DNA from 2 places in the Gordonia insulae genome. Region 1 is predicted to be linked to the other one. Evidence: riboswitches for the same ligand, from Rfam matches in the RefSeq annotation. Region 1 holds a riboswitch; the other holds the start of a gene.
The links. Region 1 has a riboswitch for S-adenosylmethionine ahead of D7316_RS21940 (aminotransferase class V-fold PLP-dependent enzyme). Riboswitches for the same ligand answer to the same signal wherever they lie in the genome.
Positions count from the first base shown of each region.

Region 2: another riboswitch for S-adenosylmethionine. It lies ahead of D7316_RS07380 (bifunctional o-acetylhomoserine/o-acetylserine sulfhydrylase); the one in region 1 lies ahead of D7316_RS21940 (aminotransferase class V-fold PLP-dependent enzyme).

Region 1 is NZ_CP033972.1:4,801,059-4,817,211, reverse strand. It holds gene D7316_RS21965 (MDR family MFS transporter) at 1-1,150, opposite strand, end outside; gene D7316_RS21960 (MarR family winged helix-turn-helix transcriptional regulator) at 1,147-1,659, opposite strand; gene alc (allantoicase) at 1,842-2,825, shown strand; gene D7316_RS21950 (hypothetical protein) at 2,970-4,220, opposite strand; gene D7316_RS21945 (hypothetical protein) at 4,333-4,788, opposite strand; gene D7316_RS21940 (aminotransferase class V-fold PLP-dependent enzyme) at 4,785-6,089, opposite strand; SAM riboswitch class IV at 6,106-6,219, opposite strand; gene D7316_RS21935 (isochorismate synthase) at 6,311-7,417, shown strand; gene D7316_RS21930 (O-succinylhomoserine sulfhydrylase) at 7,421-8,620, opposite strand; gene D7316_RS21925 (rhodanese-like domain-containing protein) at 8,617-9,030, opposite strand; gene D7316_RS21920 (Rv0361 family membrane protein) at 9,027-9,545, opposite strand; gene D7316_RS21915 (ABC transporter substrate-binding protein) at 9,653-10,690, shown strand; gene D7316_RS21910 (FAD-dependent oxidoreductase) at 10,840-12,237, shown strand; gene D7316_RS21905 (hypothetical protein) at 12,360-12,845, opposite strand; gene D7316_RS21900 (FecCD family ABC transporter permease) at 13,034-14,083, shown strand; gene D7316_RS21895 (FecCD family ABC transporter permease) at 14,080-15,204, shown strand; gene D7316_RS21890 (ABC transporter ATP-binding protein) at 15,201-16,082, shown strand.
Region 2 is NZ_CP033972.1:1,619,742-1,635,894, forward strand. It holds gene D7316_RS07335 (adenosine deaminase) at 1-214, shown strand, start outside; gene D7316_RS07340 (D-alanyl-D-alanine carboxypeptidase family protein) at 308-1,561, shown strand; gene D7316_RS07345 (YhjD/YihY/BrkB family envelope integrity protein) at 1,582-2,634, opposite strand; gene trpS (tryptophan--tRNA ligase) at 2,683-3,717, opposite strand; gene D7316_RS07355 (exodeoxyribonuclease III) at 3,775-4,611, opposite strand; gene D7316_RS07360 ((2Fe-2S)-binding protein) at 4,726-4,908, shown strand; gene bfr (bacterioferritin) at 5,020-5,505, shown strand; gene D7316_RS07370 (MFS transporter) at 5,548-6,819, opposite strand; gene D7316_RS07375 (PE-PPE domain-containing protein) at 6,902-8,788, opposite strand; SAM riboswitch class IV at 9,036-9,155, shown strand; gene D7316_RS07380 (bifunctional o-acetylhomoserine/o-acetylserine sulfhydrylase) at 9,218-10,546, shown strand; gene metX (homoserine O-acetyltransferase MetX) at 10,591-11,736, shown strand; gene D7316_RS07390 (Hsp70 family protein) at 11,815-13,293, opposite strand; gene D7316_RS07395 (DUF3017 domain-containing protein) at 13,435-13,764, opposite strand; gene D7316_RS07400 (bifunctional methylenetetrahydrofolate dehydrogenase/methenyltetrahydrofolate cyclohydrolase) at 13,761-14,645, opposite strand; gene D7316_RS07405 (serine/threonine dehydratase) at 14,690-15,649, shown strand; gene D7316_RS07410 (hypothetical protein) at 15,738-16,058, shown strand; gene D7316_RS07415 (tRNA (cytidine(34)-2'-O)-methyltransferase) at 16,081-16,153, shown strand, end outside.

The sequences.
Region 1 (16,153 bases):
TCACCAGGTAGACCGGGGTGTCGGTGCCAACAGTGTGCAGCAGGAAGGTGGCGACAGTGATCAGCACGGATCCGATGATCGTGAAGATCTTGTAGCGCCCGGTTCGGGAGATCAGCTGGCCCGAGATGATGGAGCCGGTCATCAGACCGAGCACCATCGGCAGCATCTGCAGACCGGCCACCATGGGACTCGATCCGCGGAGCACCTGGAAGTACTGCGGCAGCATCGAGATGCCGCCGAACATCACCGCACCGACGATGACCGAGACTCCGATGCCCTGGCTGAACACCCGGCTCTTGAACACCCGGAGTGGGATCAGGGCGTCGTCGCCCATCTTGTGTTCGATCCAGATGAACGCGGCGATACCGACCACGCCGACCGCGTAACAGAGCATCGACAGTCCGGAGGTCCAGCCCCATTCACGTCCCTGCTCGGCAACGATGAGCAGTGGCGCGACGGCCACGGCGAGCGCGCTCGCGCCCCAATAGTCGGTACGTCCGCCGACGCCCTTCTGCTGGTCGTAGTTGAGAACGCGGTAGACCACGAACAACGCGACGAGTCCGATCGGCACGTTCACCAGGAACACCCAGCGCCAGCCGGAGATCCACAGGATCGTCGCCTGGCCCGCGAAGAGGCCACCGAGCACGGGACCGAGAACACTCGACGTGCCGAACACGGCCAGGAAGTAGCCCTGGTACTTCGCGCGCTCCCGCGGCGGCACGATGTCACCGATGGTGGTCAGCGCGAGGGTGAACAGACCGCCCGCACCGAGTCCCTGGAACGCGCGGAAAGCGGCGAGCTCGTACATCGACGTCGCGATGCTGCACAGCAGCGAACCGACGATGAAGATCGAGATGGCCAGCAGGAAGAACGGCTTGCGCCCGTAGAGGTCGGAGAGCTTGCCGTAGAGCGGGGTCACGATGGTGGCCGTGACGAGGTATGCGGTGGTCACCCACGCCTGCATGTCGTAGCCCTGCAGATCGTCGGCGATCGTGCGGATCGCGGTCGACACGATCGTCTGGTCCAGGGCGGCGAGGAACATGCCCATCATGAGGCCGGCGAGGATCGTCAGGATCTGCCGGTGGGTCAGGCCCGCACCCGCCACGTCATCGTGGGCCGCGGTCCCCGTGGCGGCCGATGATTCAGTCATTTCTGTCCTTTCACAAAATCTACCGGCGCGCCCGTCATCGGTGACGTGGGCGCCTTCGCACATGGCGGTGCGATGATCGACTCGGCCGCGTCGACGAATCTCCCGAGCAGACGCACGAGCGTCCAGAGTTCGTCGTCGGTCCAGTCCGACATCGCGTGGTCCATCGCGGTACGTCGCACCATCCTCATCGCCTCGACGCGTTCCCGGCCGGCATCCGTGATGACCAGCAGGATCGCGCGCCCGTCGACGGGGTCCGCCTCCCGGCGGACCAGTCCGAGTTCCACGAGCTGGGCGACGTGACGGCTCACCGTCGACGGATCGGCGTTGAGACTCTCGGCGAGTTCCCGCGACCGCATGGACTGTCGGGCCAGGTGGAACAGGCCCTTGAAGGCAGCCGTCTCGAACTCGCCGTCGGCGGTCTTGAACGTGGTGTGCACAGCCCGATCGCGGATGCGGATGTACCGGGCGAGCACATCGAACAGATCGTCCACAGCTTCCTGATCGAGCATGTTCGACCGCCTTCCCCGAGCGCCGGTTTTTACTTTCTCTTTGCAATTAGTTGTAGAGTGCAATTAGTTGCCGTGCGCAAGTATGCGCTCGGATTCGAACAAAGGCAAACGCCCCCCTACGATCAGAAATCGTGACTCCGCAGCCTCCGACCTCCACGGGCAGTCGCCCGCACTTCACCTCCATGCCCGACCTCGCGCTTCGCGACCTGGGCGGTGCGGTGCTGTGGACCAACGACGACCTGTTCGCCGAGGCGCAGAACCTCATCAAGTCACCGCCCGCGCAGTACCAGCCGGCCACGTTCGGCCACAAGGGTCAGATCTATGACGGCTGGGAGACGCGTCGGCGGCGATCCGACGGCGTCGACCAGGCGATCGTGCGACTCGGTGCGCCGGGCGTCGTCTACGGCGTCGTGGTCGACACGTCCTGGTTCAAGGGCAACTATCCGCCGTTCATCTCCGTCGAGGCGGCCGCGGTCGAGGGCGTGGCCTCGGTCGACCAACTGCTGGACGACACCGAATGGGTCACCATCGTCGAGAAGAGCCCGGCCGAGGGTGACACCCGCAATCCGTTCAAGGTCGACGCCAAGAACCGTTTCACCCATGTACGCCTGTCCATGTACCCCGACGGCGGCATCGCGCGCTTTCGCGTGCACGGGCGCGGCGTGCCGAATCCGCACTACTTCCGCTACGGACATTTCGACCTCGCGGCGCTGGAGAACGGCGGCCTGATCACGGCCTGCTCCAACATGTTCTACAGCTCGCCCAACAATCTGCTGATGCCCGGCCGCGCCCGCCACATGGGCGAGGGCTGGGAGACGTCGCGGCGCCGCGACTCGGGCAACGACTGGGTGCAGGTCCGCCTCGCCGGACGTGGCCAGATCAACCTCGTGGAGCTCGACACCAGCTACTTTCTCGGCAACGCCCCCGGCGCCGCATCTGTCCGCGGGCGTGACGGCGAGGACGGCGAATGGTTCGAGGTGTTGCCGCGCACGGACTTACAGCCGGACACGCGGCACCGGTTCGTGCTCGATCTCGATCGTCCGATGACCGAGGCCCGCATGGACATCTTCCCCGACGGCGGCATGGCGCGCTTCAAGCTCTACGGCACGCTGACCGGCGACGCCGAGTCGGCACTGATCGAGCAGTGGGAGCGCGGCGAAGCCTGAGTCGGCATTCGAGCGCTGCGAGCCCGGGTCACCGTCGGGGTGAGCTCATCACTGTCGTTCTCGCTCAAGTGTTCTCACGTATGCGCGGTCAGGTGTGCGACGTTGTCGGTACCCACCGATAGGATCTACGAGCGAACGAACGTGTCAAGACACCGTGACGCTGGTGTGCGCCAGCGCATCCCCGAGAATCTTGTGTAGGTTGACGATCGGGCGATGCGACTCGAATTGAGTCTCGTACGGCACCTTCATCTGAGCCATCAACGCAGAGTGGTTGTGGTTCAGCATGTCCTGATATCGCGGCAGCAACTCGGTGGTGACGTACTTCCACCGCAGGTCGAAGACCGACCAGTCCCAATCGGGGATCGGGGTGGCGATTCGGAGTGTACGGCCGTCAGCCATCCGGTCCCGGTAGGTGAACGAGATGAAGTTGCGCAGTGCGGGAACCCCGGCGATGGAGGGCGAGCCGGCCAGGGTCATCGCGTAGGTGAGCGCGGCCCCGACGCCGTCGGCTTTGCGATAGTTGCGCACGTTGTCGAATTGCCAACCCACCACGTCGTATTGCTCACGCCGCAGCAGGGTCTCGTTGCCCCGGGCCACCCGTGCATCGTCGTTGGACGCGATGTCGCGCCACGCCCCGGCGATCCCGTCGTCGATGAGGCCGGCGGCGCGGAACTCGTCGATGCCGCGCAGCCCGTCCTTGACGTAGGCGACGTGTAGCGGCATCAGATCGGTGAAGATCGCCTTCTGCATCACCAGGATCTGCCGCGAGAACCAGTCCAGATCGGCCGGGGTGATCTTGTCCGCGTGGTACGCGAGATTGCGCAGTCCCGCCGGGAACACACCGACAACACCCGGACCGGCGACCGACACGGCCTTGTCGATGATCGCGGCCGCGAGTGGCTGCAGCCCCTGGATGCGGTAGATGTCGCCGGCGAGAACCACATCGGCTGTGCCGCCGCCGAAATCGGCGCCGACCATGCCGGCCATGCCCGCCCACTGCAGCCCGCGGTGAGCGATCTGGAAGTTCTCGTAGTAGCGGTAGCTCTTGATCATCGTCGCTCGGGTCGCGTGGAATCCCTTCGCGGGATCCCAGGTGGCCAGTTCGATGCCGGCCTCGGTCGTCGCCTGGACGAGTCGGTACTGGAAGAGCAGGGCGGCATAGTGTTTCGGCGCCACACCGTCGGAGCGGGCCTCCTGGAGCAGGCCGCGAAGCCTGTCGAGGTCCGTCGGCAGACCGCGATTGACCCCGCCGCCATGCTGATCGGCGAATCGGTTGGTCAGGGGCAGGTCCAGGTACCGCTGGTAGGTGCCCGCCTGCGCCGGCCCGGCCGTCGAGGCCACCCCGATCACCGCACAGACCACCACGATCGACGCCACTGCCAGGCGACCGAGCATCGACACACCACTACCCCGAACCATGTTCTCCCCCTCGCAAAGATGGCAGAACCCTACTGAGCGGTAAGAACAGGTGTCAATTCAGGGACCGGGAGGGACATCCGGGATTCGGTCAGGCGACGCGGCCCCGCGCGGGATCGAGCACCGGCAGCACCTGCTCGCGCACCCGAGCGGCGGTCGCCGACCCGTCGAGCGGCACAATGATCACCGCATCGGCGATCTCGGCGACGTAGATGTCGCGGATGAGGGAGACCAGACCGCGGGGCGTCCCGACGTAGCGGATCGTCTCGGTGTCGTCGGCGCGTACGGGTTCATCCGCGGCAGACGCGCGGGCCGATGCCGGGTGTGGCGCGATCGCGGCCTCGACCTCGAGCGCCACGACGAAGTTCGCCGGATCGTGCGTGCCTGCCCTCAGCAGTGACCTGGCGCGTTGGGCATCGCGCAGCGTCGAGCGCCGCACCACGATCGGAAAAGATTGCGCCAGCGGATCTCCCGCCACGGCGACCTGCAGGCCGGGTCGGCCGATGCTGATGGTCGCCGGTGTCTGGTGAACGAACTCGATGGTCACGATGTCCTCGCTCTCGTGGTCAGCCGCGTCAGGGCATCGGTCAGTCGGTCGATGTCGTCGGAGCCGGTCCCGAGCCCGAAACTCGCCCGGACAGCGCCGTCGGGGTGACCCAACCGCTTCAACAACGGGTGCGCGCAGAACTTCCCGTCCCGCACTCCGACGCCCGCATCAGAGCTGAGGTACTCGGCGACCGCCCGAGGTGCGTGGCCGGCGACGTCGAAGCCTGCGATCCCCACCCGATCCGTCGAGTCGTCGAAGATCCGCAATGCGGTCACGCCGTCGATCGCGGCGAGCCCGTCGTCGAGACGGGCACGCAGCGCCTCCTCGTGCAGACCGATGGAATCGAACCCGATGTCGGCCAGCGCCGTGCACGCCGCCGCGATCGAGATGGCGCCGAGTACATTCGGCGACCCCGCCTCATGCCGCGCCGGTCCGCGATGCCACTCGACCGCGGCGTCGGCACCGGTGATTCCGAAGTCCACGCTCGCGGACGCGCCGCCACCGGCGAGATACGGCGGGGCGGCGTCGAGCCAGTCGGCGCGGCCGATCAGGACGCCCGCACCGAACGGTGCGTAGAGCTTGTGACCGGAGAACACCAGGTAATCGATGCCGTGGCTGACCATCGACACCCGACGATGAGCCACCAGTTGGGCGGCATCGACGAGGATGCGCGCGCCGTGCCGATGGGCGATCGACGCGAGACGGCCGATCGGCAGGACCTCACCGGTGACGTTGGACGCCGCGGTCACCGCGAGGAGCGCGGCCGGCGCGGAGGCGAGTTCGGCGTCGAGCGCCGCAAGGGTGTCCTCGATCGTGGCGCATGCCGGCACGACCCGCACCCGCGATGATCCGGTGCGGTCCGGTGCGCACCACGGGAGCAGGTTCGCATGGTGCTCGATGTCGAGCACCACGACGTCACCGCAGGTCACATGCGCCGCGAGATTGATCGCGTCGGTGGTGCCGCGGGTGAACACCACCGCGTCGTCCACACGGCCGCGGACAAACGCCCGGACCGTTTCGCGGGCTTCCTCATAGCGTCGGGTGGTGACCTGCGACAGGTGGCCGGCACCACGATGCACGCTGGCGTACTGCGCGAGGGACGCCTGCACGGTCTGCGCCACCGCCGTCAGGGCCGGCGCGCTGGCCGCGTAGTCGAGGTTGGCGTAGCGCGCCGAATCGCCTGCACGCAGCGGCACGCACTCGTCGGCACCGACGACCTGCGCGAGCGGCGCGATGGACGGGTGCGCCGGACCGAGCTCGGCGATGGGTGTGAGGAAGGGTGCTGAGAGAACAGCGGTCATGACAAATGCTCCTTGGAATCCGCGCTTGCCGTGATCACCTCGACCACGGCCAGGTCGTCACCCGGAGCACCCCACCGCGGAGGAGGGTTGCCGACCAGCGAGCCGGGGCTTGTCACTGGCACTCATGACCTGCACCAAGGTTCGCCCATCGCGCACCGGGGTGTCAATTTTGATTCAGCCTGCGCAAAACTCCCGATCGACGACGCCGGTAGCGTGAGGGCATGGCGTTTCCCGACGACGGCGTCTCCCCCGTGGTGTTCGTGCTGTCCCGTCCCCACGGCACAGTGCGCGGTCACGGCCACCGGCGCCGCTTCACCGAGACAGCGGACGCCGCCCACGCCGTCCGGACCGGAGCGGTCGACGCGATCACCGGCGCGATCCCCTTCGACCCGGACGATCGCGCGGCGCTGGTCGCACCCGTCGCACTGACGCACGACTCCGCGCCGCTCGCGGGCGCGCGGCCCCGACGCCACGACGTGACGTCGAGGACCTACCACCCCGACCGCCCGGTCCACCGCGACCGCGTGACCCGCGCCATCAAGGCGATCGCCGACGGCGCCGTCGACAAGGTGGTGCTGGCGCGCGCGGTGGACCTCGCGATCGCACCGGCCGCCGACGTCGAGGATCTGCTCGGCGCACTCGCGCACGGCAACACCGAGCACAACGCCTTCGGCGTGAACGTCGGCGCGGCGACCGGCGACGGCTCGTGGTTGCTCGGCGCCAGCCCGGAGGTGTTGTTACGCAAGGACGGTCGCGTGGTGACCGCGCAACCGTACGCCGGTTCCGCGCCCCGGTCGTCGGATCCGGAGACCGATCGTGCCGCGGCAGCCGCGCTCGCGGCGTCGGGCAAGGACCTCGCCGAGCACGCGTTCGTCGTCGACTACCTGCGCGACCGCCTCGGTCCGATCTGCGCGGATCTGCAAGCACCGTCGACGCCCGAGGTCCGTGCCACCGGCGAGATCTGGCATCTCGCGACACCGATCCGGGCGACCCTGCGCGACGACTCGGTCACCGCGCTGGACCTCGCACTGCTGCTCAGTCCTACGCCCGCCGTCTGTGGCACGCCGAGTGATGTTGCCGCGCAATTCATCCGGGAAGTCGAGGAGCCGCGGGGGCTGTACGGAGGCGCGGTCGGCTGGTGTGATGCCGCGGGCGACGGCGAGTGGATGGTGACCATCCGGTGCCTACAACTCGCCGAGGATCGACATCACCTGCGCACGTGGGCCGGTGGCGGGATCGTCGCGCAGTCCGACCCGCAGGCAGAACTGGACGAGACGACGGCCAAATTACGCACCGTGCTCACGGCGCTGGGGATCGCCGACAGCTGATCGTCAGCCGAGCGCCTGATCCAGGTCCGCGAGCAGGTCGTCGACACCCTCGAGGCCCACCGACAGGCGCACCACCGAGTCGGTGACACCGATCGCGGCCCGACCCTCCGGACCCATCGCGCGGTGGGTGGTCGTGGCCGGATGGGTGATCAACGACTTCGAGTCACCGAGGTTGTTCGAGATGTCCACCACGCGAAGCGCATTGAGCACCTCGAAGGCACGCTTCTTCCCGTCGACGCCGTCGAGGTCACCGATCTCGAAGGTGACGACGGTGCCGCCACCGGACATCTGCGCCGTCGCGAGGTCGTACTGCGGATGCGACTTCAGGAACGGGTACTTCACCCAGCGGACCCGCGAATCGTCCTCCAGGAACTGCGCGATGCGCAGCGCCGACGACACCGAGGCGTCGAGTCGCAGGCGCATCGTCTCGAGGCCCTTGAGCATCGTCCAGGCGTTGAACGGACTCAGCGCCGGACCGGTGTGCCGCATGAGGGTCTGCACCGGACCGTCGATGTAGTCCTTGGCGCCCAGCACCGCACCGCCCATCACCCGACCCTGGCCGTCGATGTGTTTGGTCCCGGAGTAGACGATGACGTCGGCACCCATGTCGAGGCCGCTCTGCAGCAGCGGAGTGGCGAAGACGTTGTCCAGCACCACCTTTGCACCCGCGGCGTGTGCCATCTCGGTGACCTTGGCGACATCCACCAGGGTCTGCATCGGATTCGACGGTGTCTCGAAGAACACCGCTGTCGTCGGCGTCGACAGTGCCGATTCCCACTGGTCGAGGTCCTCACCGTCGACGAACACCGTCTCGATGCCCCACCGGGGCAGGATCTCGTTGCAGACCACGAAGCAGGAGCCGAACAGGCTGCGTGCGGCCACCAACCGGTCGCCGGTCTTCAGCAGCGCACCCAGGGCGACGAACACCGCGGCCATGCCGCTGGCGGTGGCGAAGCACGCCTCGGCACCCTCGAGTTGCCGGAGCCGCTCCTGGAACATCGCCACGGTGGGGTTGCCGTAACGGGAGTAGACGAATCGCTCGTCCTCACCGGTGAAGGCCCGCTCGGCTGCCTCGGCCGAGTCGTACACGTAGCCGCTGGTCAGATACAGCGCCTCGGAGGTCTCGAAGAACCCGGACCGGTCCAGCCCGGCGCGCACCGCCAACGTGTCCGGCGAAACCCCTTCGGGCAGTTGCCTGCTCACGACTGCCGCCACGGGAGGTTCAGGGCACGCCACCCGGTGGCGCCACGGTGGTCGTTCTCGTCGAGCCCGCCCTCGAAACCGTCGAGCACGTTGTAGGCCGCCGACACGCCGTCAGCGGTGGCCGCCTGGGCCGCGCCGATGGATCGATGTCCCGAGCGGCAGATGAAGATGACCTCGTTGTCGTCGGACACGCCGGCCGCCCGCAACTGGTCCACGAACGAACTGTTCGGCACCCCGTCGGGGAAAGTGGTCCACTCGATGAAGACGGTCTGCTTGCCGATCACCTCGAGATCCGGCACGCCGACGAAGGCCCACTCGGCCCGGGTGCGACAGTCGACCAGCACGGCCTTCGGATCGTTCTCCAGCTTCTCCCACGCCTCCTGCGGCGTGATGTCTCCCGAATAGCTCACGACGTGCACACCTTCCAGTCCCCGTCTTCTCGCACCACGACCATCTCGGTCACCTGGTTCTGGTCGGACTTCTCATCGAAATGCCAATGTACCTGCGCGGTCGCCCGGTCTCCGTCCACGGTCACGCCGGAGATCTCCGGGATCACGATGTGGCCGTTCTCGTCGAACGAGCGCCGGTTGTCCCCGAGGAACGTCGATTCACTCGGGAACGTCGTCGACGACAGATCGGCGGCACACGTCGCGTCCCGGAACTTGGCGTAGTCGAGGTCGTTGCGCGCGGTGTAGGCGTTGTTGATCGCATGTTGAACATGCGCCTCGGTGCTCATCCGATCGTCGGCCGGCCGCACCAGATACGAGATGCCGATACCGACAGCCGCGACGACCACCACGCCCAGCGCCACCAGAAACGGCAGGGCGTTCCGCCACGACGGGGCGGCGGGCGGCTCGTCCACGGGCGTGCCGTCGCCGCGATCCCCGGGGTCCGGTTGATCGCGGTCAGATGCGCCCTGTGCCATGCCGCGAAGTCTATCGACCACCGACGAGGGGGTGATTCCGGGCGTCATCGGGGGCGGGCGGCGTGGTTACGGTGGGGTCATCCGGTCAACGTCGACGTGAGGCATCGATGCACACATCTCCAGTACGACTCCCCCGTCCGATCCGTCTGGGTGCCGTGGCCGTGACCGCGGCCGCCGCCCTGGCCGTCGGAGGCTGCACCCCGCCCGACGAGAACTCGGCGACCTCGGCATCGGCGCCGGCGCCGGAAGCGGGCGCGCTGCCGGTCACCATCGACCACCGATACGGGACGACCACCGTCGAATCGGCCCCGAAACGCGTTGCCGCGATGGGTGTCGGAGACGCCGACACCCTGTTGGCGCTCGGCATCACCCCGACGACCATCGCCCCGTTCGCCGATCCCACCCAGCGGTCGGCACCGTGGAACGCCGACCTACTGGGCGACGCCGAGCCGGTCATCCTGCCGCAGACCGCCGCCCAGTTCGGTGACCAGATCGCCAAGGCCCTCGCCACCGACCCCGACCTGGTGACCGCGGTCGGCGCGGCCGCCACGCAGCAGCAGTACGACGTGCTCAGCAAGGCTGCGCCGACCATCGTCGGCCCCAAGGAGTACCCGAACTGGCAGATCCCGTGGGACGTGCAGACCACCGAGATCGGCCGGTCCGTGGGTCTCCCCCGAGCGGCCGAGGCCAAGATCGGCGAGACCAACGACTTCCTCGCCGGCGTCCGCGCGAAGCACCCCGAGTTCGCCGGGAAGACCGGTGTGGTGATCTCCGCGCTGCCCACCGGCGCGGTCTCGGTGTTCAGCGCACAGGACGGTCGCGGTCAGGCGCTCGCCGACTACGGCCTGACGTTCCCGGAGTCGTTGAAGCCGGCCATCACCAACGGTTTCTACGGCGAGATCTCCGCGGAGAACCTGAACATGCTCAACGACGTCGACGTCGTCGTCGCGGTCGATTGGGAGGGCGCCAACGAGCGACTCAAGAAGGATCCGACCTGGACCAAGCTGCCCGTCGTGACCGAGGGCCGGACCGTCTACCTCGACCAGCAGGTCGGCAGTGCGATGTCGGTGCCCACTGTGCTGACGATTCCGTGGGTCGCCGATCAGGCGGTCGGGCCGATCGCGCAGGCCGCGAGCAAATCCTGACCACCCGCCGGTGTGAGTGAGGTAAACCTCACAAGAGATTTTGGTCGTGGGCGATCAGCGCCTACCGTAGAAGGGATAGGCGCCGCAACAGCGGCCACCATGACCGACTCTTCGCGGAGTCCTACAGAGCCACGGAAAGCACCTATTCCATGAGTGACAACAGTCGCCCGTTGCGGGTTGCCATCGTCGGAGCGGGTCCCGCAGGGATCTACGCCGCAGACGCGTTGATGAAGTCCGACACCGCGAAGGACCGTGGTGTCAGCATCGACCTCTACGAGCGCATGCCGGCACCGTTCGGTCTGATCCGCTACGGCGTCGCCCCCGACCACCCGCGGATCAAGGGCATCATCACCGCGCTGCACAAGGTGCTCGACAAGCCGCAGATCCGCCTGCTCGGCAACGTCGACTACGGCACCGACATCACGCTCGAGGAACTCCAGGACCTCTACGACGCGGTGGTGTTCTCCACCGGCGCCACCGATGATCGGGTCCTCGACATCCCCGGCGTCGACCTCGAGGGCAGCTACGGTGCCGCGCAGTTCGTCGCCTGGTACGACGGCCATCCCGACTTCCCGCGCACCTGGCCGCTCGAGGCAGAGAAGGTCGCCGTCATCGGTGTCGGCAACGTCGCCCTCGACGTCGCGCGTGTGCTCGCCAAGACCGGCGACGAGCTGCTGCCGACCGAGATCCCGGCCAACGTCTACGAGGGTCTGAAGAGCAACAAGGCCGTCGAGGTGCACGTCTTCGGGCGTCGTGGGCCGGCACAGGCCAAGTTCACCCCGCTCGAGCTCAAGGAACTCGACCACTCGCCGAACATCGAGGTCGTGGTCGCGCCCGAGGACATCGAGTACGACGAGGGTTCGGCCGTCGCGCGTCGCGGCAGCAAGATCACCGACCAGGTCGCGACGATCATCGAGAACTACGCGATCCGCGACCCCAAGCAGGGCGCGATCCACAAGCTGTTCCTGCACTTCTTCGAGAGCCCGGTGGAGATCCTCGGCGAGGACGGCACGGTCGTCGGACTGCGCACCGAGCGCACCCAGCTCGACGGCACCGGCAACGTCAAGCCGACCGGCAAGTACACCGACTGGGACCTGGGCGCCGTCTACCGCGCCGTCGGCTACCTGTCCGACAACCTGCCGAAGATCCCGTTCGACCAGCAGGCCGGCGTGATCCCGAACGAGGCCGGCCGAGTCTTCGACGAGGGCAAGCACCTCACCGGCATCTACACCACCGGTTGGGTCAAGCGCGGCCCGGTCGGGCTCATCGGCCACACCAAGGGTGACGCGAACGAGACCGTCGACTGCATCCTCGAGGACATGACCAACGAGGCGCTGCTCTCGCCGGGCCGGCCCTCCGAGGACGCCGTCATCGAGCTGCTCGAGAGCAAGGGCATTCCCTTCACCACCTGGGACGGCTGGTACCGCCTCGACGAGCACGAGCGCGCCCTGGGCGCCGCCGAGGGTCGCGAGCGCGTGAAGGTCGTCGAGCGTGAGGACATGATCGCGGCGTCGGAGCCCGACAAGGTCTCGCGCCCCACGGCCTGAGGCCCGAGCCCGACCGACAGACAGACAGACAGCAAAACGGCGACCGGTGATCCGGTCGCCGTTTTGTCGGTAGAGGGCGCGCGAGGCGAGACGTCGTCTCGCGTCGCGCAGTCCTCTCTGGGTCAGTTCCCCGCGGTGTTGTTCGCGGCGGGAGGATTCTCCTGGTTGCGCCAGTTCTGCCAATACCCGAAGTTGTTCGTCAGGTTCTCGGCCTCGTCACCGAAGGTCCAGCCCGAGATGGTCGCCGGGAAGCAACCGAACCAGCGGGTCTCGATGGGGCGCACCCACCGATTGGCCTTGTTGTCCCACTTGGACATCGTGGCACCCGGCTTGAGTTCCTTGACCCGGACCGATGCGCCGTTGATCTCGTTGAGGATCACGTTGTGCATCGTCGAACCGCCGATGTTCTTCACGGTCATCCAGCGGTACATGTACCAGGCCTTGTTCCAGGGCTGACCCCACTGGCCGAAGTGGCATTCGATGCCACCGGTGATCTGCAGGTCGCCCGGCGTCGCGGCCTGCGCGGGCGCGGTCCCGGCGAGTGTGCCGGCAGCAATTCCGACGGTCGCCAGGACTGCGGCCCCCGCACGCTTGAGTGATGTCTTCATCAACCTCTCCTCCGTTGTCGGCGTGACTGTGTGACTGGTGGGACTATCGGCTCGCACCAAGCGCATCGTTACGCACCACTCAGCTCCCTCACAGGCTCGTATCTCTTTCGTTATGCAAACGACATGCGCGCGGTCGGCGGCCGCAGGCCTCCCATCGACCGTTGGTAAGGTAACCCTTTGTGCGTCGTATGACCGGAATAGTGCTGCTCGTCGCGGTACTCGTGGTCGCCTTGTTCGCCTCGATCGCGATCGGAACCCGCGCCCTGGGCGTCGGGGAGGTTCTCGATGCCCTGCAGGCCGGCGGATGGCCGCATCTGCGGTTCACCGACTTCCACGGGGTCCCGTGGGTCGTACTCGAATCGCCCGCGGCACCCCCGGGCGCCGGTGACACGTACGGCATCGTCTGGGATCTGCGGTTCCCGCGTACGGTGCTCGGCCTGGCGGTGGGCCTGGCGATCGGGGCGGCCGGGGCGCTGGCCCAGGGTCACACGCGCAACCCACTTGCCGACCCCGGCATGCTCGGTGTGAACGCCGGAGCCGCGTGTGCGGTGGTGTTGGGCGTCTACGTCCTCGGCATCCAGAGCCCGATCGCCTACATGGCCTTCGGTCTCATCGGCGCGTTGATCGCGGCCAGCGCCGTGTTCGGCCTGTCCGCCCTGTCGGGGGCCAGCCCGTTGACGCTGATCCTCGCCGGCACCGGACTGTCCGCGCTGCTGCTCGCCATCACGTCCGGGATCGTGTTGTCCGACAGCGTCACCCTCGACGCATGGCGCTTCTGGAACGTCGGCGCCACCACGGGCCGTGGCCTCGACGTCTTCTCGGCGAGCCTGCCGTTCATCGTCCTCGGACTCGTCCTCGCGCTGGGCAGCGGCTACTTCCTCAACGTGCTCAGCCTCGGCGACGACATGTCGAAGGCGCTCGGCTCGCGGGTCGTCCTGATCCGCTGTGTCGGCATCCTCACCATCACCCTGCTCGTCGGCGCCGCCACGGCGGCCTGCGGGCCGATCGTGTTCCTAGGCCTCGTGGTCCCGCACATCGCACGCGCGTTCACCGGCCCCGACTATCGGTGGATAGTCCCCTACTCCGCGCTCCTCGGGGCGGTTCTCGTCCTCGTCTGCGACGTGCTCGGCCGCGTGATCGCCCGTCCCGGCGAGGTCCAGGTCGGTGTGGTCCTGGCACTGGTCGGAGCACCGTTCCTGATCGCCCTTGTCCGCAAACGTAAGCTGGCCAGCGTATGACCGTCGACATCCGTCCCGAACCGATGATCCCCGACCCCGGGGAACCCGCACCGCGACGAGGTCGTCACCGGCGGGTGATCCGTGTCGGTCCGTCGTCGTGGGTCGTCCGGCCGAGAATGCTCGCGGTGGTCGCGGTCGGCGTCGGCGTCACGCTGCTGTTCTTCCTGCTCAGTGTCGGTATCAGCGACTACCCGATGAGTCCGGTCGATGTCGCCCGTGTGCTGCTCGGAGGCGGCACCCGCATCGAGAACGTGGTGGTCTTCGACGTCTCGTTGCCCCGCGCCCTGGTGTCACTGCTGGTCGGTTTCGGATTCGGCATGGCCGGCGCGCTGACCCAGATGCTCGCGCGCAATCCACTGGCCACCCCGGACATCCTCGGCATCACCGCGGGCGCGAGCGCCGCCGCGGTCGCCGCGATCGCCTTCTCGACGTCATGGGGAGCGTGGCTGGCCGGTGCGGGTATCCCGTTCGCAGCCCTGATCGGTGGCTTCGTCACCGCCATCGTGATGTATCTGCTCGCGTGGCCGGGCCGCTCCTCGAACATCGGCATCGACCCCTTCCGGCTGGTCATCATCGGCGTGGGCGTCACCTGGATGCTGCAGGCCGTCACCGCCTACATGCTCACCCGCGCGCAGATCAGCGACGCGGCGCGCGCCCAGACCTGGCTGGTCGGCTCGGTGTCCCAGTCGACGTGGTCCGACGTCTGGCCGTCGCTCATCGCGTTCGCCGTCGGAGTGGTGATGGTCGTCGGACTGTCCCGGCCGATCGGTGTGCTCGGCCTCGGTCCCGACGTCGCGCGCGGCCTCGGTATCAACGCCGGCCGGGTCACCACGGTGGTGCTGATCGGCGCGGTCGTGGTGACCGCCCTCTGTGTGGCGGCGGCCGGCCCGATCTCGTTCGTGGCGCTGCTCGCCCCACAGATCGCCCTGCGGCTCACCGGTTCCCCGCTGCCCACCCCGCTCGCCTCCGGCCTTCTCGGATCGCTCCTGGTGCTCGGCGGCGATCTGCTCTGCCGGACGGTCCTGCCCGGCGGCCTGCCGGTGGGCATCGTCACCGCAGCGATCGGTGGGCCATTCCTCATCTACCTCATGATCGCGATGTCCCGAAAGGCCACGGTATGAACAACTCCGACGCGAGGCTCGACGGCGCGGGCGTCACCGCCGTGGAGGTTGCCGGCGCCCCGGCACCGCCCTCGCGGCTGCGAGCCGAAGGCCTCCGGGTCGGCTATGACGACCGGGTGGTCATCGACGACCTCGACATCACCATCCCCGACGCCGCGATCACCACCATCATCGGCCCCAACGGCTGCGGAAAGTCGACCCTACTGCGCGCACTCTCCCGGCTGTTGCCGCCGCGTGCGGGCACCGTGTACCTCGACGACGAGGACATCAACGGCATGCGGCCGAAGACCGTGGCCCGCACGCTGGGCCTGCTGCCGCAGAATCCTGTTGCGCCCGAAGGACTCACCGTCGGCGAGCTGGTCGCCCGGGGCCGCCACCCGCACCAGCGGTGGTACCAGCAGGCGACCCCCGAGGACGAGGCCGCGGTGGAGTGGGCCCTCGAACAGACGGCCACCGCCGACTTCGCCGACCGCTCGATCGACGCCCTGTCCGGTGGTCAGCGACAGCGGGTGTGGATCGCGCTGACCCTGGCCCAGCAGACCGACCTGTTGTTGCTCGACGAGCCGACCACCTACCTCGACCTCGCGCATTCGGTCGAGATCCTCGACCTCGTGCATGCGCTGCGCACCGAGCACGGCAAGACGGTGGTGATGGTCCTGCACGACCTCAACCTTGCTGCGCGCTACAGTGATTCGCTCTTCGTGATGCGGTCCGGGCAGGTGGTCGCACACGGCACGCCGGCCGAGGTGATCACATCCGAGCTCCTGCTCGATGCGTTCGGTCTGCAGTCACACGTGATGGCCGACCCGATCTTCGGCGCACCGATGATCGTGCCGCTCGGGTCACGGCACCCGGTCCGGCCGGAAGCACGCGCCTGACCCGGTCGTTCAGTTCGGCGTCGGTCGGCCCACGACGTCTACCGCGGTACACCGGAATGTTCCGTGTCCCC
Region 2 (16,153 bases), 3.2 Mb from region 1:
CGTGACGATCAATTCCGACGACCCCGCGTACTTCGGTGGGTACGCCGACGACAACTTCGCCGTGGTCGCCGACGCCTTCGCCCTCGACGACCCGGCGCTCGCCGCATTGGCCGACAATTCCGTGACCGCCAGCTTCCTGCCGGATGCCCGCAAGGCCGAGCTGCGCTCCCGGATCGCCGCCTGGCTAGCGGGCGGTCGCGATCCGGTGCGCTGAACGCGACCGGCCCCCGGGGTCGCTGGTAACCTCCGACCGGTGAAGGTGGGGATCATCCGTCGTTCGTCGGGCAGACGGAGATTCGCGCACCTCGTGGTGGCGGCGTCCATCGTGCTCCTTCCGCCGCTCGCGACGGCGGTGCCCGCGGCCGCCGTCCCACTCACCCCGATACCCACCCCGGTCACCGACCACTGCCCGCACCGGGTCGGCACGCCGCCGCCGGTCGACGAGTCCGAGGTCGTCGCCCCCGGCGCAACCACCCCGGCTCCCCTCCCGGTTCCGGACTCGGCGGTCGGCGGGGACCAGCTTGCCGCGTGCGGGGTGCTCGCCGACCCGGCCCTCGGCCCGGTTCCGCCGAACCTCACGTCGGCGGGCTGGCTGATCGCCGACCTGGACTCCGGACAGGTCATCGCCGCCAAGGATGCGCACGGACGCTACCGTCCCGCATCCACGATCAAGGTGCTCCTCGCCCTCGTCGTGCTCGACGAACTCGATCTGGACACCGTGGTCGCGCCGACGCCCGAGGACTGGGCCGCCGAAGGCGATTCCTGCGGCATGGGTCCGGGCGGCCACTACACCAATCGCGACCTGCTGACCGGCCTTCTGGTGGTGTCGGGCAACGACTGCGCGAACGCGCTGGCCCGCCAACTCGGTGGCGTCGAGGAGACCTTGACGAAGATGAACGCGAAGGCGCGGTCGCTGAACGCATTGGACACCCGCGCGGCGTCACCGTCCGGACTCGACGCCGCGGGAATGTCGTCGTCTCCCTACGATCTGGCGATCATCTTCCGGGAGGCCATGGGCAACAGCACTTTTCGCGAGCTGATCGCCATGCCCACATACCGGTTCCCGGGCTACCCCAAACGGCCGGACGTACCCGACGACAAGGACCACCCGGCCTACCTCATGCAGACGTCCAACCATCTGATGCTCGAGGGATATCCGGGCATGCTCGGCGGAAAGACCGGCTACACCGACGACGCCCGCAAGACGTTCGTCGGTGCGACCGAACGGGACGGACGTCGCATCCTCGTCGTGCAGATGTTCGGCCTGACGGTGGCGGACGACTCCTACTGGGATCAGGCGAAAGCCATGTTCGAGTACGGTTTTCGCGCACCACCCACCGCAACGGTGGGACAATTGGTGAGCGCCACGGCGACCACCGAGACCACGGCCCCGAACGCAGCGACGACGACCACCGCGGCGCCGACCGGGACACCCACCGTGACGGCCACCGGAACCGATCAGCCGACCCGCTGGTCGATCCGGATCCTCGTGGGCCTCGTCGCCGCATTGGTCGCCATCGGCCTGCTGCTGCTCGGACTCAGGCTGATCGCCCGACGCTGAGGGTCACGGGCCGGCGCGGGTCAGCGCCGGAACAGCCACGCCACGAACGCGCCGGCCGCGGCGCCGACACCCGCGACGGCCACGAGCGTCGCCGGTTTGGACACCGGGTTCACCTCGTAGTTCGGCGACACGACCACCGGCGGCAGCGGCGCGTCCTCCTCGGAAACCTGGAACTCGGAGTTGATCGGATCGGTCGCACACCACGCGGCGGCGTACAGCACGATCCGCGACGCCAGGTAGGCGAACACCAGCAAGCCGAGGAGTGGGCCGAAGGCCACGCCCGCGGGGCTGCCGAGCACGGACTGGAGATAGATGCCGCCGACCGTCTTGACGATCTCGAACGCGATCGCGGTCAGCAACCCGGCCTTGAGGGTGTTGCGGAAGGGCAAGCGCACCAACGGCAGCCGGGACATGATGAAGGTGAACAACATCCACGTCGCGAAGACCGACACGATGATCGACACCGTGCGGACGACCGCGGGCGCCCAGGCGGCGTCGTCGAGGCCGACCCAGGACAGCACCTCGGTCGTCAGACCCGAGTTGCCCAGGGTGGTGATCGCCATGGTCACGGCGAAGGCGACGCCGAGGATGGCGAAGGTGACGAGGTCCCACACCTTGGACATCACCGCGCTGCGGGTGACGCGACCACCCCACATCTCGGTCATGCCCGCGCGGACGCCGGAGATCCATCCGATGCCGGTGAAAGCAGCACCGAGGAGGCCGACGATGCCGACCGCGGTGCGGGAATCCACCGCGGAGGTGATGAGTTTCTCCACCGTGACGTCCAGCCCCTCGGGGACGTTCTCGACGATCGCATCCTGGAGATCCTGGAGCAGTTCGGGCTGGTTCGCGAGCACGAAACCGGCGATGGCGAACACCACCATCACGATCGGGACCAGCGCGAGGATCCCGTTGAAGCTGATACTCGCGGCATACAGGTTGCCGCGCCGGTCGTTGTAGCGCTGGAACGTCTGGATCAGGTGCTCGAGCCACACCCAGCGTTCGCGGGCGTCACCGAACGAGGTCTTTGCGCGCTCAACGGTCGTCTTGGCCGAATCCACCACCGAACTCACCTGTACCGCCTCCTCTTCGGATCACGGGGCCAGTCGGTCACCGGCTGATCACCCTCGGGGTGCCAGAATCCCCACCTTGTCATAGACGGCGGCCAAGGTGGCCGACGCGACCGAGCGTGCGCGCGCCGCGCCCTGCGCGAGGATCCCGTCGAGATACGCGGGGTCGTCCATGTACTCGGCGACCCGGCCGCGCAACGGCGTCACGAATTCGGTCAGCACCTCGGCGGTGTCGACCTTCAAGTCCCCGTAGCCCTTTCCCTGGTACTTGTCGACCAGGACGTCGACGGGTGTACCGCCCAGCGCCGATTGGATGGTGAGCAGATTGCTCACGCCCGGCTTGTTCTCGGGGTCGAAGCGGACCTCGGTGTCGGTGTCGGTGACAGCGGACCGGATCTTCTTCGCCGACTTCTTCGGCTCGTCGAGCAGATTGACCAGGCCGCGGTCGGACTCGGCCGACTTACTCATCTTCGCCGTCGGATTCTGCAGGTCGTAGATCTTGGCGAATTCCTTGACGATGTAGGCCTCGGGCACCGTGAGGACCTTGCCGAAACGCGAGTTGAAGCGCTGCGCCAGGTCGCGGGTCAGCTCGAGGTGTTGACGCTGATCCTCGCCGACCGGCACCCGGTCGACCTGGAACGCCAGGATGTCGGCGGCCATCAGGATCGGGTAGGTGAACAACCCGACGCCGGCGGCGTCGACGCCCTGCTTGGCCGACTTGTCCTTGAACTGGGTCATGCGGCTGGCCTCGCCGAAGCCGGTGATGCAGGACAACACCCACGTGAGTTGGGTGATCTCGGGGATGTGCGACTGCACATAGATGGTCGACCGCGCCGGATCCACACCCACCGCGAGCAGCTGCGCGACGCTGAGCCGGGTGCGGTCGCTCAATGTCGCCGGGTCGAACGGCACCGTCAGCGCATGCAGGTCCGGGATGAAGTAGAAGGCCTCGAAGTCGTCCTGCAGGGCGACCCATTGCCGAACGGCTCCCAGATAGTTCCCGAGATGGAAGGAGTCGCTGGTCGGCTGGATGCCCGACAGTACGCGGGGGCGACGGGCGCCGGCCACGGAGACGTCACTGCTCATGTGCCCAGTCTTCCAGACGTACGGGAGGCGATCGTCGCGAGCGTCGACCGATGATGCTCAGTCGTAGACGACGGTCATCGGCGCGTGATCCGACCACCGCAGATCGTAGGCGTCGGCCCGGTCGACGGTCGCTTTGACGGCGCGCTTCGCCAGCGACTTGTTCGCGAGCTGATAGTCGATGCGCCAGCCCGAGTCGTTGTCGAACGCCTTGCCGCGCCACGACCACCATGTGTACGGCCCCTCCTCGCCGGGAGCGAGGTCGCGCATGACGTCGGACCAGCCGGCGTCGAGCAGCCCGCCGACCCAGGTCCGCTCGTGCGGCAGGAATCCGGGACTCTTGAGATTGCCCTTCCAGTTCTTGATGTCGGCCTCGGCATGGGCGATGTTCCAGTCGCCGCCGACCACCACGTGCCGCCGCCTGCGGCGCAGTCGATCGAGGTAACCGCCGAACTCGTCGAGGAAGCGCGCCTTCTCGTCGAACTTCGCGACATCCTTCGGCACGGTCGTCGCGGCCGCGCCCTTGGGGAGATACAGACTGGCCACGGTCATCGGTCCGAGCGCACTGTCGAGGTCCGCCTCGATGTAGCGCGCGGTGGCGTCGAACTCGTCGCTGCCGAAGCCGGCCCGAACCCCGGTGAGGGGCACGCGACTGAGGACCCCGACGCCCGCGTGGCCCTTGACCACCGACGAGCTCATCGCGAACTGCCAGCCGTCGTCGAGGACCGGCGCGAGCGCGTCGCGCGCCTGGTCCTCATCGGCCCTGACCTCTTGCAGCAGGACGACATCGGAGTCCGCCGTCGCCAGCCAGGCGAGCAGACCGCGGTTGGCCTCCGAGCGGTGTCTGACCGCTGCCCGGATGCCGTTGACGTTCACGGTGCTGATGGTGATGGACACGGACAAGAGGGTACTGGCCGTTGTGGTGCGCCCGTACCAGAGGTAAGGCAACCCTTGTTTCTCATCCTGCTTTATGTAACCCTTACCTAACTGAACCTGAACGAGGTGAGAACAATGTTCGTTTGCATCTGCCGCGCAGTGACCGAGGACGAGGTCCATGACCACTGCTCGTCCGGCGCCATGTCGGTGGATGCCATCGGCGACAGGTGCGGCGCAGGCGAAGGCTGCGGCACCTGCCTCGAACGGATTCAGGAGATCGTCAACGAAAGGACCGCCACCGCGACCACCGCTGCATGACCGCATGACAGACGTCGTCTGACGTCATTTCCACAACCTCGGGTCTGAACCAGGCCGCGAGGCCTTTTGGCGTGCTACGTTCCTTGTACCACGGCGAACGGAGGCTCGGTCATGCGCGGCGACGACGAGGTGATCGCTCTACTCAACGAACAGCTCACCAGCGAGCTGACGGCGATCAACCAATACTTTCTGCATTCCAAGATGCAAGCCAACTGGGGTCTGACCGAGATCGCGAGCAAGACGCGCGCGGAGTCGATCGAGGAGATGCACCACGCCGAGGCCCTCACCAACCGCATCCTGTTCCTCGAGGCGCTCCCGAACTATCAGAAGATTCTTCCTCTGCGGATCGGCCAGACCCTCCGGGAACAGTTCGAGTCCGACATGGCCGTCGAGATCGAGGTCGTCGAACGCCTGCGTCCGGGCATCGCGATGTGCCGCGGCAAGGGCGACATCACCAGCGCGAAGCTGCTCGAGGACATCCTGAAGGACGAAGAGGATCACATCGACTACCTCGAGACGCAGTTGGAGTTGCTCGATCGTCTGGGCGAGCAGCTCTACCTCTCCAAGACGGTGGCGACCCCGCCCACCGTGGCCTGACCGCTCAGACCACACGCTTTTTCTGCAGCCCGCCGACGGCGGTCATGACCCGACGGTCGTGACCGCCGTCGGTTGTTGTGCGTGGGCTTGCGCAGCCCCGTCCGCGGAGATCCGGCTCCTGCGTGCGGTCGCGAGTGCGATCATCAGCACCAGAACACCGGCGACGGCGAGCGCCGCTCCGATCATCGACGGCGCCCGGTACCCGTGGCCCGCCGCGATCACCACGCCCCCGATCCACGCGCCCACCGCGTTCGCGATGTTCAGCGCCGAATGATTGAGGGCGGCGGCCAGGGTCTGCGCGTCGTCGGCGACATCCATCAGCCGGGTCTGCAACGCGGGGATCGTCGACGCGCCGGACAGGCCGATCGCGAAGCTCAAGGTCATTGCCGCCCAGGCGTTCTGCAAGGTCAGCGCGAACAGGGCGAGGGACACGCCGGTCGCGATCAGCCCGATGAGGATGCCGAACGGCACGCTGCGGTCGGCGAGGATCCCGCCGACGATGTTGCCGGCCACCATGCCGAGACCGAACAGCATCATCGCGACCGGGACGAGGGACACCGACACCCCGGTCACGGTGGTCAGCGCGGAGTTGAGATACGTGTAGAACGCGAACATGCCGCCGAATCCGACGACGCCGATCAGCAGGGTGAACCACACTTGCGGTCGCACGAGAGCACCGAGTTCGGTGATCGGATTGGTCACCCGCATGTCGGTCAGCGGCGGCATGAAGCGGATCAGCGCGACGATGGTCAGCAGGCCGATCACCACGACGAGGGCGAATGCGACCCGCCAACCGAGGGATTCACCGAGCCATGTCGCCATCGGCACACCGAGGACGTTGGCGACCGACAGCCCCAGCATCACCTTGCCGACCGCCTTCGCCCGGTCCCGCGGCCCGGCGAGGTGAGCGGCGACCAGTGCCGCCACCCCGAAATAGGCGCCGTGTGGGAGACCCGCGATGACCCGCGCCAGCATCAGCAGCCCGTACGTCGGCGCGAGGACCGTGAGGAGATTGCCGACGGTGAACGCGATCATCAGCCCGATGAGCAGCGTTCGCCGCGACACCCGTGCGGTGAGGGCCGCGATGAGCGGTGCGCCGATCACCACGCCCAGCGCGTACGCGGAGATGACGTGACCGGCGGTGGGTTCACTCACACCGAGCGTCTCGGCGATGTTGGGCAGCAACCCCATCGCGACGAACTCGGTGGTGCCGATGCCGAATCCGCCCAGGGCGAGGGCGAGGATGGCCCACCGTCGGACCGATGGGGACAGGGGTGGGGCGAGGTCGTCGGTGGTTACTGGGGCTGAAGACACTCAGTCTCCAACCGCCCTGACCGCCGGACCGATACCACCACGCCGGGTGAGTTCGTTCACACGATCGTCGACGACACGCCCGTCAGTCGTCGTCCGAGCCGCTGTCACCGCTCGAGGACGTACCGCTCTTCGACTTCCCGCCGCTGCCGCCACCGGTGACCCCGGGACCGCTGCCGGAGTCGGTTCCCTTGTCGTCACTGCCGCCGTCGCCCTCCGACGAGCCGCCCTCCGACGAACCGCCCTCGTCGGCCGACGTTCCTTGTCCGCTGCTCTGCGTATCGGTGGCGGCGGCCTCGCCGGACGGACCGTCGTCGCCCGGATCGGGGGCGGAGGTGTCCTGCGACGATGCGGGCTGCGAGTCCTGCACCGGCGGTTCGTGAGCGGGAGGGTCGTATGCGGGCGACTCCTCGGCGGGGGGCTCGGCCGACGCAGGCGGCTCGTAGGCGGGCGGGGTGCCGTCGCCCGTGCCCGACGACGACGGTTGCTCCGCCGACACCACCGGATCGACCGCGGGCGTCGTCGTTGTGGGCGCCGGAGCCGACTCGGCGGGCGCCGAGTCGGCCCCCGACGTTCCCACCGCGGGTGGGTTCTCGACCGCTGCGAGCGTGCGTGCGTAGGTGGCCTGTTCGTCGGCCATGCCGGCCGACACCGAATCATCGGCGAGCAGCATCGTCGACGCGCCGGTCGTGACGACAGGCCCGACCACCTGCCCGGCCCAGTACTTCACGAAGTTCGCCGGGTACAGCAGGATGCTCTTCGCGCTGGCGGCGAGCGCGGCCACGCCACCCTTGATCTCGTCCGGGGCGCGGTTCACGATGCCGTCCAGGATGGCCTGGAAGACGTACAGGTCCGGGAGATATGCGCCGTAGCCCAGATTGGGCAGCGATGGGAGCCGATCCTGTACGAGGCGCACCAGGGGCTGGAGGTTGGCGAGCGCCATCCCGTCCGGCAGCCGGATGGTCAGGTGGTCGGCGAGGAGGTCGGGGATGCGGTCACCGTCGAGGCCGATCGCATCGGCGCCCTCCCGGATCGCGACCATGATCGCGGAGTCATAGGCGACGACGCAGGCTCCCTCGGCGCTGCACTCGACGTCGTGATCGGTCCACCAGGCGAGTTTCGGGTCGCGGAACATGTGCAGTGGGTACTGATTGTGCTTGTTGAAGTAGCCGACGAGCCCGTCGATGGCACCGATCGGGTCATGCAACGGATCGGGGAGGTCGCAGATCGGATCGCCGTCGACACAGACCGAGGTGACCGGCACGTCGCCGAATCCGCCTTCTCTGGCTCCGGACATCGTGAGTCCCGGGATGATCCCGATCAATGCGAGTTCGATCCCCTCTCCGGCGACCGTGCCGTCCATGCGGGGATCGGCATAGAGTTCGCCGGACACACCCTCGTACTTGACGAGGACGTCGTCTGCGAAGTCCTCGGGGGTTCCGTTCACATCGACGAGGCGGTACTCGCCGGCGTCATCGGCCTCCCGGTTGGCGTCGACCTTCGGCGAGTTGCCGATGTCGGAGAGAACGTCACCGGCGACCCGAGCACCTTGGGAGTACCCCGCGACGACGACGGGGTTGCCGTCACACCGCGACTGATAGTCGGCGATCTCGTTGGCAGTGGATTTCTTCCCCGCCGCGACACTCTCGTCATACCCCGTGGCGCCGAGCGGCCACAGGGTCATCGGGTAGTCGGCGTAGATGATCTCGTAGGCGCCGTCCCCGGAGTACGGTCCCCCGACGTTCTCGTTCCGCGCGCCTTTACCCGTGTACCGCTGGGCGACCCCGACCATCGCCTTGCCTTCGGGATCCCACGTTCCGCCGACGATGACCACGGCGCCCGCGCCACAGCTCTCTGCGCGCGCATCCCCGATCGCACCCGGCAGACAGAACGCGGCTATCACCGCGAAGCCGGAGGACACCGCGATGAGCACGATGGAGAACCGATGAGACAACCGGAACCGACTGGTCATGCGCGTGCGACTTTCGTCAACCTGGGCGCTCGTCGGGCCGGACGTCGCGTTCCCCAGGGCTGAGCGCAGATTAGATCCGCTATCGCAAAACAGAAATGTTCCTGAGTGATGCTAACGATCTCGAACTGGGGTTTTACCATGCCGGGATGCAAAGTTCATCCTTTTGGATGACAGCCGTCCTCAGATCAAATCACGCCGATCAGGAGGGTTCTCGCACCTGTTTTGCCGTGCTATATCCTTGACGCCAGGTCATGAGCATCAGCGCAAAGCCCCGGCTTGCTGATCGGCAACCCTCCAACCGCGGTGGGGTGCTCCGGGTGATGACCGGGTTGAGGAACGCATACGCGTTTCCCGGCAAGCGCGGGTCCGAAGGTCGGACCCCACCAGGGTCGTTGCACCCTGCCGACCGTAGAAAGCGATCACACAATCATGTCTGACGTCCCCGACGGCACCCTCGACAACCCCGTCGACAACTGGAGTTTCGAGACCAAGCAGATTCACGTGGGTCAGGCCGCCGATGCCGCGACCAACGCACGTGCGCTGCCGATTTACCAGACCACGTCGTACACGTTCAACGACACCCAGCACGCGGCAGATCTCTTCGGCCTCGCCGAGCCGGGCAACATCTACACCCGGATCATGAACCCGACGCAGGATGCCGTCGAGCAGCGCATCGCCGCGCTCGAAGGCGGCGTCGCCGCACTGCTCGTCGCGTCGGGCCAGGCGGCCGAGACCTACTCGATCCTCAACATCGTCGAGAACGGTGGCCACGTCGTGTCCAGCCCGCGGCTGTACGGCGGGACCTACAACCTCTTCCACTACACGCTGCCCAAACTGGGCATCGAGGTGTCGTTCGTCGACGATCCGGAAGATCTCGACTCGTGGCAGGCGGCGATCCGGGACAACACGCGCGCACTGTTCGGCGAGACGATCTCCAACCCGAACAACGAGATCCTCGACCTCGAGGGCATCGCCGAGGTCGCCCACCGCAATCAGTTGCCGCTCATCGTCGACAACACGGTGGCGACGCCCTACCTGCTCAATCCGCTCGCCCACGGCGCCGACATCGTCGTGCACTCGGCCACCAAGTACATCGGTGGCCACGGCACCGCGATCGGCGGCGTCATCGTGGACGGGGGCACGTTCGACTGGCGCGCACAGCGCGACGGCAAGGACCTGTTCCCCGGTTTCACCACCCCGGATGCCAGCTACCACGGCGCGGTGTTCGCCGACCTCGGCGCACCGGCCTTCGCACTCAAGGCCCGCGTGCAGTGGCTGCGCGACACCGGTGCCGCGATCTCGCCGTTCAACGCGTTCCTGCTGGCGCAGGGTCTCGAGACGCTGAGCCTGCGAATCGAACGGCACGTCGCCAATGCACAGCGCGTCGCCGAGTTCCTCGATCAGCACGCCCAGGTCGAATCGGTCGCGTACGCGGGACTCCCGTCGTCGCAGTGGTACGACCGTGCCCAGAAACTACTACCGAAGGGGCAGGGTGCCATCATCGGATTCGAGATCGTCGGCGGCGTCGATGCCGGCAAGCGGTTCGTCGATGCCCTCTCCCTACACAGCCACGTCGCCAATATCGGTGATGTGCGGTCGCTGGTGATCCACCCCGCGTCGACGACGCACAGCCAGCTGAACCCGGAGGAGCAACTCGGCGCCGGCGTCACCCCCGGCCTGGTTCGCCTGGCCGTCGGGATCGAGGGTGTGGATGACATCATCGCCGACCTCGAGCAGGGGTTCGCCGCGGCGAAGTGATTTCGAGACAACGTGATCGAGGTGCATTGCAGAGTGAGTGAATTGTGTCGGTGAGTATCGAACCGGAAACCCAGCCCGCGCAACGGCCCGACTGGGAGAACATGCCGGACGGCGCGATGTCTCGCGTCGGCATCGGCTCGGTCTCGCTCGACAACGGCGGACGGATCGACGACGTCACCCTGGCGTTCCAGCGCTGGGGGACGTTGTCGCCCACCCGCGACAACGTGATCCTCACCCTGCATGCCCTCACCGGCGACTCCCATGTCACCGGCCCGGCCGCCGACGAGCACTCGTCGGCGGGTTGGTGGGACGGCCTGATCGGGCCGGGCTGTGCGATCGACACCGACGAGTGGTGCGTCATCTCGGCGAACGTGCTCGGCGGATGCAAGGGCTCGACCGGTCCGTCCTCGCCGGATCCCGAAGGGCGGCCGTGGGGTTCGCGCTTTCCGCAGATCACCGTGCTCGACCAGGTGCGGGCCGAGCGCGCACTGATCGATCGTCTCGGCATCACCGGCGTCGGCGCCGTCGTCGGCGGGTCGATGGGTGGCGCGCGGGCATTGGAGTGGGCCATCGAGTATCCCGAACTGGTGCGCAGCGCGCTCGTGCTCGCCGTCGGCGCGCGCGCGACCGCCGATCAGATCGGTACGCAGACAACGCAGATCGCCGCGATCCAGGCAGACCCGGATTGGCAGGGCGGCGACTATCACGACTCCGGGCGCACCCCGACCGCCGGGCTGGGCGTCGCACGTCGTATCGCCCACCTCACCTATCGGGGCGAGGCCGAACTCGATCAGCGATTCGGCAATCAGGCGCAGGGTGACGAAGAGCCGTTGACCGGCGGTCGATACGCGGTGGACAGCTACCTGCAGCACCAGGCGACCAAACTGGTCAAGCGGTTCGACCCGGGTAGCTATGTGGTGCTCAGCGAGGTCCTCAACCACCACGACGTCGGGCGCGGTCGCGGTGGGGTCCGCGCCGCCCTCGCGGGTTGCACGGTACCCGTGATCGTCGGGGGCATCGTGTCGGACCGCTTGTACCCCTTGCGGTTACAGGTCGAACTCGCCGAACAGTTGGGCAACTGTGTCGGCGGCCTGCAGGTGGTGCACTCCGACAACGGTCACGACGGATTCCTCACCGAGTTCGACGCGATCAGCGACCTGCTCAAGCGGACCGTCGAGATCGCCCGCTGAGCCGGCTTCTCGCTCCCTCGATCGGTATCCGCGCATTCGATCGAGTGAGCGGATACCGATCCGGGGAGCGAAAGCCGCCTAGCCGGTCGGTGTCGGCAGCGACGGTGTCTGCTGCTGCGGCGTCTGATCACGCGGCACAGCGTCGTCGGGCTGTGCCGCTCCCGGCTCCGGTGGCGTTGGCGTCGGCTGGGTGGACTGCGGCGCGAAACCCGGCGGCAACAGGTCGGGCGGGATCGTCGGCGTGGGCCGATCTCCCGGCCACGGCAGCGACGGCAACGGGAACGGCGACAATGTGCGCGTCGTCGTCGACGGCGGTCCCGGCTCCGAGGTGGGCGGCAGTTCCGTCGTGGCCCAACCCGGCGCATCATTCCATCGCGGTTCGGTCCGCGGCGTCGTACCAACGGTCGGTTCGGGCGGCAGTTGTGGCGTCGGCGGCGCCGCCGCCGGCGAAGTGGTCGTCGGTCGCGGCGCGGTCGAGGACGACGACATGGCCTCCGACGTCGTCGACGAGGTCGTCGTGGTCGGTGACGACGGCGACGGGGCCGGGCCGTTGTGTCCGGCCAGCGACGAACTGACCGCGTATATCGTCATCATCGCGGCGGCCAGGATCGCACCGACGACGGCGATCGGGGTCGCCGACAACCACTCCCGGTTCCGTCGGCCACCGATGAAGGCCAGCCGAGAGGTCGTGGCGGCCGTGGTTCGCGCCCGGGCCAGGATGGCGGCGCCGATCGAGGCGGCGAGTTCGGGCCCGCCGGGCACGATGACCTCGACGTCGTCCTCGACACCGACCATTCTGCGGACCGCGGGCAGATTCGCGATACCGCCGACGAGGACGACCGCCTCGGGCCGGACGCCGCGCTCGGCGCTGGCGGACAGGTACTCCCCCAACACCTTCCGCGCCTCACCGATCATCGGTGCCACCGCCGCATCGATCGTCTCAGCGGTCAGGGCCATGTGCCCGCCGCCGTCGGCGAGCAGGATCGAGCCGGCGCCCGCGGTGGAGCCCGGGGACGAGACCTCCTCCTTCGCGGTCCGGCAGGCGCTGAGCAATGCCCGCCGCCGCACGCGGGCTCCCATCGGCTCCTGGGCATCGTCGTCGGAGACCAACTGGCCGACGATCGCGCGATCGAGCTGACGGCCGCTGAGCACGCGAGAACGCTCGCGGGCGGAGATCTGCTCGGTCCCGGGTTCGACCGTGTACAGGGACATCCCGGTGTCGCCGCAGTCCACCACGACCACCGAGCCGAACCGACCGATCTGACCGGTCGCGGACAGGTACGCGACGACGGCCTCGTCGTCGTTCACGAGGTGGATCTGCCGCCGGGGTCCGGCGCCCCGGGATTGGAGCTCCCGGCGCTGTTTGGCCGTACGCGCGGCAACCCCGATCGGCCCGACCCGCAGCCCGGCCTCACGCGCCGCCCCCAGCATGAGGTCGATGCCCGCATTCACCCGTCCGGCCACGTCGAGCCCGTCGCTCCGATCGACGTCGATGACCCGGGTGTCGACCACGCTTCGACCCGCGTCGTCACGGGTGAGCAGGACATAATGGATCATTCCATCGCCTGCGGACACCCCCATCGACGTGGAATCGTCGGGAATGGTCGAGTCCTCGGCAGTGATCGTCGAAGTGATGCGTACTCCCCCGGGTGTCGGCGCCCCCTCGGGCCTCAGGTCACGTGTTGGTCTCTATTGTAATCAATCTGTGCCCAAGGGATCGATCGACGTCGCCAGCCAGAGGATGAGCGAGCCGACCGACGCCATCACCGCGACGTCGAAGAACCGATTTCTGACCTGGAGCAATCCGGCCCGCGACGTCGGGATCAGGGCCCTGAGAACGGCGCCCAGAAGTAGTGCGGAACCGAAGACGAACGCGCCTCGACGCCAGCGATCGAACAACACCAGCACCGCGGCGACCACCAGGCCGAGCAGCACGAGGAAGTACGGGATCTGCACCAGGTATCGCCGGAATTGTCGCGCATGCCGGATCCGCTCGACGCGATTCCCGGTACCCGCCTCCGGGCTCACCCGGCCGTTCCCGCCCCGGCGGCTCGCCCAGCCAACTGTGCCTCGGCCCGTTCGACGACGTTGACCAGCAGGAATGCGCGGGTCAGGGGTCCGACGCCACCCGGATTCGGGGATACGTGCCCGGCGACCTCCCACACGTCCGGCGCGACGTCGCCGACGAGGCCGCCCGCCTCGTCCCGGCTCACCCCGACGTCGATGACGGCCGCCCCGGGTTTGACCATGTCGGCGGTGACCAGGTGTCCGACCCCGGCGGCAGCGATCACGATGTCGGCCCGGGAGATCTCGGCGGCCAGGTCACGGGTACCGGTGTGACAGAGGGTGACGGTGGCGTTCTCGCTGCGGCGGGTCAACAACAACCCGATGGGTCGGCCGATGGTCACCCCACGGCCGACGACGGTCACGCGGGCACCGGCGATCGGGATGTCATAACGACGCAGCAGGTGGATGACGCCGCGGGGTGTACACGGCAGCGTCGATTCCTCACCCAGCACGAGACGGCCCAGATTGATCGGATGCAGCCCGTCGGCGTCTTTCTCCGGGTCGATGCGTTCCAGCGCGGCGTTCTCGTCGAGATGACGGGGCAAGGGCAACTGGACGATGTAGCCGGTACAGGCCGGATCGGCGTTGAGCTCGTCGATGGCCGCGTTGAGCTGCTCGGTGGTCGCGTCCGCCGGCAGGTCCTTGCGGATCGACGCCACGCCGATCCGCGCGCAGTCGGCGTGCTTGCCCTTGACGTAGGACCGCGATCCGGGGTCGTCGCCCACCAGTACGGTGCCGAGGCCGGGCGTGATGCCGTCGGCTCGCAGCTTCTCCACTCGGACGCTCAGGTCGGTGAAGATCTCGTCGCGCGTGGCCTTGCCGTCCAGTCGTATCGCAGTCACGGAAGACCATTGTTCCATTCGCGCGGTGCGTACCGTGGCACGACGTGGACCCTGCGACCGAACGTGTACTCCCGATCTCCGGCACGGACGTCGAGAGCGCACGCGCCCGGATCGGCGACTCACTACGCCGAACACCGATCCTGCGTACGGAACTCGACACCGTCAACGGGCCGGTCGACGTCGTGTTCAAGCTGGAGTACACCCAGGTCGGCGGCTGCTTCAAACCGCGCGGCAGCCTGAACGCGGTCCGGCACGCACACGACGCCGGCCGCCTCGACGACGCCGGGATCCTGGTCGCCTCGGGCGGCAACGCCGCGATCGGGGCGGCATGGGCAGCGCGCATCGCCGGCACGACATGCACCGTGGTGGTGCCGGAGACGGCACCGCAGGTCAAGGTCGACAGTCTGCTGGCGCTGGGCGCGCGGGTGCACCAGGTCGGCGATCGCTACCAGGTGGCCGCCGACGCCGCCGCGGAGATGGCCGACTCCTCCGGCGCACTTGCGCTGCACGCGTATGACCAACCCGACATCGTCGCGGGTGCCGGCACCATCGCGCTCGAGCTCGCCGAGGACGTCGACGGCCCGCTGACGACCGTCGTGTGCGTCGGCGGAGGTGGCCTGCTCGGCGGTCTGGCAGCCGCGATGCGCCCGGGCGATCGTGTGGTCGGTGTCGAACCGGTCGGCTCGTCCTGCCTGCATCAGTCGATCGCCGCGGGCCGGCCGGTGGCGGTGGACCTGGACAGCGTGGCGGCCGATTCGCTGGGCGCCACCCGGATCGGCGACCTGTGCTGGTCGACGATCGCCGACCGGGCGGTCGACAGTGTCGTGGTCTCCGACGACGATCTGATCGCCGCGCGCCGGCATCTGTGGACGCAGCACCGGATCGTCGTGGAGCACGGCACTGCCGCCGCCGTCGCCGCGGTCGCCACCGGAGCTGTTTCACCCGAACCGGATTCGACGTTGTGCGTGGTGTTGTGCGGGGCGAACACTCGACTCGATCTGTGACGGCGGGGCGGGTCGACAGTCGAATGACGCGTCGGCCGCCGTCATTCGCGTGATCGATCCGCAGCAGGCGGCCCGATATCGTCGGGGCATGTCCGCACCCGCGCCGTCGGGCCACCGCCGGCCCACCCCCACCCGGGCGATCCTGCTCGGCGCCCTCGTCGGCGGACTGGTCGTCGCGTCGGTCACCTTCATGATCACGTGGTTGCTGTTGTATCCGGGCGATCCGTTCGGCGGCAGCCCGTCCACCGCGGAGAGTGCGCAACTCACCACCGAGAACGACGACATCGTGCGCGACTTCACGACCATGGTTGCCGCCTCGGTCGCGGGCCTGGGTCTGGTCGTCGGTGCGTCTGCCGGCGCGGTGATCGGGTGGATCGCCCACACGGCGCTGCTGCGGCAGTCGCGATGATGCGTCCTACACTGTCCTGACCATGTTCCGCATCATGTTCTATCAGCCATGCATCCCGCCGAACACCGGCAACGCGATCCGACTGGCCGCCAACA